2 linked regions of the Tolumonas auensis DSM 9187 genome follow. The protein of the gene in region 1 binds, or shares a complex with, the protein of each later gene. Links are inferred from orthologs where the notes say so. Each region holds a gene or a part of one and is shown on either strand. Other genes may lie near its edges.

Region 1 (2,899 bases):
AGAGCTGTTGCAGCAAGCCGGCATCCGTACTGAAGGCTTCAATCAATAAAGCCATTACAGGTGAAAACAGCAGCAGAGCTAGTGCTCCGCTGCCAGCTAACCAGCGACGATGGCGTACAACTGCCATTAAATATCCTTACAGATCAAATTTAACTTTGTCGATCAGGGTTATCGCTTGTTTACGATAAGAAGCAATCTGAGCGATTGGCAGCGCATCGGCCTTGTATTCGCCCCATGAAGCGACCAGCCTGGATGGCGCGACACCCGCCTTCACCGGATACTCCATGTTCAGTTCGGCATACATCTGTTGTGCTTTATCCGCCGAGAGGTATTCCATCAGCTTGACTGCCGCGTCTTTGTTCTTGGCATATTTGGTCATCACAACCCCGCTCACGTTGACATGAGCACCACGATCTTTCTGGTTCGGGAAGTTGATATAAACAGCGTCAGCCCAGGTTTTCTGCTCTTCATCCTGCAGCATTTTGCCCAGGTAATAGCTGTTACCCAGTGACAGATCACACACGCCTTCCTTGATGGCTTTAACCTGATCGCGGTCATTGCCCTGTGGTTTACGCGCCAGGTTGGCCTTCAGCCCTTCCAGCCATTGTTCCGCCTTTGCTTCACCGTGATGAGCAATCATCGAAGCAACCAATGCGACGTTATAAGAGTTTTTACCGCTACGGGTACAAATCTTACCTTTGTATTTCTCGTCAGCCAGTGACTCGTAGGTAATATCATCTGGCTTGCCGACACGCTCTTTAGAGGTGTAAATATTGCGGACACGGGTAGTCAGGGCAAACCAGCGGTTGTCCGGATCACGGTACTGAGCCGGAATATTACTGTTCAGCGTTTGGCTATTAACAGGTTGCACCAGATCCTGCTCGACCAGTTCCATCAGGCGACTAATGTCGACCGTCAGTACCAGATCAGCCGGCGTATGTTTCCCTTCACGGGCCAGACGCTCTGCCAGACCATCTTCGGCATACACCAGATTCACTTTGATACCCTGTTCTTTTTCAAACGCCTGAACGATAGGCTCAATCAGATAAGCCTGACGGGCAGAATAAACATTAATTTCTTCCGCCGCCTGAACAGAACCCGCCACCAGTAAAGCCAACAACGCTACTTTTGTCATTACGTATCCATCCAACTAATGAGAATCATTATCATAATGATATGAGAACGGATATCATTTGTAAATAAATGAAAATAAATATCGTTTGTATTGACTTCAGTGTCCGGCTTGACCAAAAAGAAGACGACAGCGATGCAAAACAGCTTTCAGAAGGCAATAAAAAAGGGACCATAAAGGTCCCAACATGTCTGGACGAACAAGCAGAATCAAGCTTAGATGGCTTCACCATCCACTTCGCCGGTACGGATACGCACTACGTGCGCCAGATCGTACACGAAAATCTTACCGTCACCAATTTTACCGGTATAAGCGGCTTTGCTGATGGCTTCAATGATGCTTTCCACGTTGTCGTCAGAGGTAGCGATATCCAGTTTTACCTTTGGCAGAAAATCGACCTGATATTCAGCACCACGATACAGCTCGGTGTGGCCTTTCTGACGACCAAACCCTTTCACTTCGGACACGGTCATACCGTCCACGCCAAGTGCCGCAACGGCTTCACGTACGTCATCCAGTTTGAACGGTTTAATGATTGCACTGATAAGTTTCATAGTTAAACTCCCACTCCCTGGTTAATTGGGCTTGACTGAAACAATTCAATGTCTGTGCCATCTATTGAAAATTATTAATTTTCAGTTAGTTACAGCAAGGAACTGACAATCTGCTGATATTGGTGTGTTGAATTGTGCACTTCACTTCAGCACTGCTGCAAAAACGCCCCAAAAAGGGGCGTCATTGTGGGTCGTTTGCCTGTTATTGCTCGCTGATAAATTCACGCCAGGCCAGCAATAGTTGTTCAAAGTCATCCAGGCCACAGGCGGCAAACAATTCATCGTCGTAATAACTTAATCCCGCTTCATTATCTTCAATTTCTGTCTCAAATTGCAGTTCCCGTGCACTGACTGTCGCGGCTTCCTGATCCAGATGAAGAGAAAAATCCTTGCCCGGTAACGTATACTCATCACCACCATGAAGTAATCGTGCCGTTATTTTAAGTAACTCATTACAACGGGCGACATCGGCTCCCAGCTCATCTGTCAGCCATAAACCAAACGCTTCATGCCCCATTGACAGACGGGCCCGGCAACGGCCATCCGTATTCCGGACAAATTGATGATCCATATATTGTGCTCCTGAACAACGGCAATACGGGTCACTCCCTTTACCATTCAGTCTGCCAGCAGACTGCGTTTGCCTGATTAGTTCTTACTTATTAACAATAGCTGAAAACTTATTCCAAGTAGCCAAACTAAATAACTAAAAAAAGAAGGGCAAGTCTGTGACTTGCCCTTCATATCGCAGTAAATCGATGTTTATACCGGTACTTGCAGGATCACTTTATCCGCTTTGTCGGTGTAGCTGGCGATCTGATCAAAGTTCAGATAGCGGTAAACATCAGCTGCCATCGCATCCAGCTCTTTCGCATACGACTGGTACTCTTCCACGCTTGGAATACGTCCCAGAATCGCCGCCACAGAAGCCAGTTCTGCGGAAGCCAGATACACGTTCGCGCCCTGACCCAGACGGTTCGGGAAGTTACGTGTAGAGGTAGACACGACCGTGGTGCCGTCACCGACACGTGCCTGGTTACCCATACACAGTGAACAGCCCGGGATCTCGATGCGGGCACCGACACGACCGAAAATACCGTAGTAGCCTTCTTCGGTCAGCTGATCGCGATCCATCTTGGTCGGTGGTGCAATCCACAGACGGGTATGCAGCTGGCCTTTGAACTGGTTCAGCAGTTTACCGGCAGCACGGAAG
Region 2 (2,992 bases), 2.2 Mb from region 1 along the record:
CAGACATCGACCCGCTGGCAACCACTTTCTTTCAAAAGCCGTACCAATGTTGTGGCAGTTACCCCGGTGGTCACCACGTCATCCAGCACTGCCACATGCCGGTAGGTATGCGGATTAACTATAAATGCATTACTCAGGTTTGTCTGGCGTAATTCTCTGGATAATCCGGCCTGTACTTTGGTTGCCCGTGATCGTTTCAGTAAGCGGTTATCACAAGGGATACAGAGCCGTTTCGAGATAGGGCGGGCCAGTTCCTGTGCCTGATTATAGTTACGTTGCCATTGGCGCCGCCAGTGCAGCGGCACCGGCAGGATGACCTCAGGTTTGGGCTCATCCGGCGGGTAAAGTTCAGCCAGCATCCGGCCGAACAGCGCAGCGGGGAGTGTTTTATGCTGATATTTCAGCTGATGAATCAAGCCGGTTAGCGGGAACTGATAGTCAGCCAGAATATGCAGAAAATCCCACTCCGGCGGCTGTAGCAGGCAGTGCCCGCAAATATCCTCTTTGCCTGCCATGGGGGAGCCGCATAACCGGCAGTGGTGATCCAGTAACGGCAGCTCTTCCGCGCAGTGATGACAAAGCAAAGGCTGGTGGGTGGGTTGACGGCAAAACAGGCAAATGCCCTGACAGGCAGGGTAAAGGGCTGATGAGAATATACGGTACAGCGCGGAGAACATAGGTCTGCAGAATGGAAAGAAATGGTGCCATCACTGTAATAAAAAGGGCGCCCTGAGGCGCCCTGACAGATCTTTGAGAAAATTAATTGTTGTACGCACGTTCGCCGTGAGAAGTCAGATCCAGACCTTCGCGTTCTGCTTCTACCGGTACACGCAGGCCTACCAGTTTATCGATGATGAAGTAACCAACGATAGAAACCAGACCAGACCAGATGATAGTGGTGATGACACCAATCGCCTGAATTTTAACCTGGCCAGCGATGGAGTAGTCAGGAGCTACGGCGTTAGCAACGTAATCCCATACACCTGTACCACCCAGATCCGGAGAGGCAAATACGCCGGTCAGGATGGCACCGAGGATACCGCCGATACCATGCACACCGAATACGTCCAGTGAGTCATCCACATTCAGCATGCGTTTCAGACCATGTACACCCCACAGACAGATTACGCCTGCCAGACCACCAATCACGATACCGCCCATGACACCGACAAAACCTGCTGCCGGAGTGATGGCTACCAGACCTGCTACCGCGCCGGAAGCGGCACCCAGCATAGATGGTTTACCTTTCAGTGCCCATTCAGCAAAAGTCCAGGTCAGGGTTGCGGCTGCAGTTGCTGCCCAGGTGTTAACCAGAGCCAGAGCTGCAATACCGTTCGCTTCCAGAGAGGAACCGGCGTTGAAACCGAACCAGCCGAACCACAGTAAAGATGCACCAATCATCGTCATGGTCAGGCTGTGCGGCGCCATGGACTCACGACCGAAACCAACACGTTTACCGATAAAGTAAGCACCAACCAGACCCGCGATCGCCGCGTTAATGTGAACTACAGTACCACCCGCGAAGTCCAGAGCACCGTGCTGGAATAACCAGCCCGCTGTTGCACCGGCTTTAGCCGCTGCATCTGCATCAGTGTATGCATCAGGACCAGCCCAGTACCACACCATGTGTGCCATAGGGATGTAAGACAGAGTGAACCAGAACACCATGAACAGCAGCACGGCAGAGAAACGGATGCGCTCAGCGAAGGCACCCAGAATCAGGCAGCAGGTGATACAGGCAAACGCCCCCTGGAAAGCCACATAGATGAACTCTGATACGCCGATACCTTTGTTAAAGGTTGCTGCGATAGAATCCGGTGTAATGCCACTGAGGAACGCTTTATCCAGCGTGCCGAAGAAGGCGTTACCTTCGGTGAACGCCAGACTGTAGCCGTAGCTGACCCACAGAATGGTTGCCAGACTGAACACCACCAGAACCTGGATCAGTACAGACAGCATGTTTTTGGTACGAACAAGACCACCGTAGAATAACGCGATGCCAGGAATAGACATCAGAATAACAAAGGTCGCAGAAACCATCAGCCAGGCGTTGTCACCTTTATTGACGGTCATTACAGGTGCCGGCGCCGCTTCAGCAGGTGCTGCCACCGGAGTTGCTTCTGCAGCCGGAGCTGCTACTTCAGTTGATGTAGTCGGAGCTGGAGTTGCTTCCTCACTCCATACTGGTGTTGCCAGCCCGAAAGCCCCCACCAGTGCCAAGATTGCAAACAATCGTTTCATTGTAAATATCTCCCTGATAATACCGTGTCCTGATCTCGACAATCGGAGGTCTGAGAACTCGTTGGCCGGACTAGGATGTCACTAACCTGATATTTCCTTCGCAGGAATTATGCCAACCTTGATCGCATTAAAAATGGCTCAAAATAATCGTTCCTGCCTCTCCTGTGGGCAAAATGGTGCAGATGACGCACATCTTTGAGGCGTTGATGGATTATTGTGTACTTATTTGGTGCGCAAAAAATAAACAAAGCTCTGGTTAATTATGGTTGATAACCGGACCGATGGTCGCGTTAACGGAACAGGCTCAGTATCATGCAGCTATATCAGGCGCATAGTGGGTACTGACAGGTTAAATATGAATATGTATATCGAACGGATAGGTCAGGGACCGGATCTGGTTTTACTGCATGGTTGGGGACTTAATGGTGCAGTCTGGCAGGAGATTGTGCCGTTACTGCAGCCGTATTACCGGTTACATCTGGTCGATTTGCCTGGATTTGGCTACAGCCGGGATGTGATTATGCCGGATAGTCGTCTGGCAACGTGGAGTGAGACGGTATTAGCGGAATTGCCAGCCCGTTTCGATTTGCTGGGCTGGTCGATGGGCGGGTTAATTGCCCTGCGCATGGCACTGGATCACCCTTCCCGTATCAATCGGCTGATTCTGACCGGCAGTTCACCTTGTTTTCTGCGGCAGGATAACTGGCCAGGTATTCATCCGGATGTCCTTTCTGGTTTTAACTGCGCACTG

What was found. The genes of interacting proteins can lie anywhere in the genome.
Region 2: the proteins of glnK (region 1) and amt are in contact, whole or in part, in a solved structure (PDB 2NS1), measured with the Escherichia coli proteins. The link is inferred for Tolumonas auensis DSM 9187 from one-to-one orthologs.

What each region holds. Positions count from the first base shown.
Region 1 is NC_012691.1:2,793,335-2,796,233, forward strand. Bases 18-2,885 are described here. They hold glnK (P-II family nitrogen regulator), read right to left. Parts: upstream 1,687-2,885; coding sequence 1,348-1,686; downstream 18-1,347. Other genes in these bases: TOLA_RS13015 (ABC transporter permease), read right to left, coding at 18-127; TOLA_RS13020 (Fe(3+) ABC transporter substrate-binding protein), read right to left, coding at 137-1,135; TOLA_RS13030 (YacL family protein), read right to left, coding at 1,889-2,257; acnB (bifunctional aconitate hydratase 2/2-methylisocitrate dehydratase), read right to left, coding at 2,449-2,885. In the rest of the region: more of TOLA_RS13015, read right to left, coding at 1-17; more of acnB, read right to left, coding at 2,886-2,899. UniProt on the Escherichia coli protein: Involved in the regulation of nitrogen metabolism. Regulates the activity of its targets by protein-protein interaction in response to the nitrogen status of the cell.
Region 2 is NC_012691.1:576,313-579,304, forward strand. Bases 1-2,961 are described here. They hold amt (ammonium transporter), read right to left. Parts: upstream 2,242-2,961; coding sequence 760-2,241; downstream 1-759. Other genes in these bases: TOLA_RS02645 (ComF family protein), read right to left, coding at 1-677; bioH (pimeloyl-ACP methyl ester esterase BioH), read left to right, coding at 2,597-2,961. Also shown: more of bioH, read left to right, coding at 2,962-2,992. UniProt on the Escherichia coli protein: Involved in the uptake of ammonium/ammonia (NH(4)(+)/NH(3)). Transport is electrogenic. Following sequestration of NH(4)(+) at the periplasmic face, NH(4)(+) is deprotonated and neutral NH(3) is transported into the cytoplasm.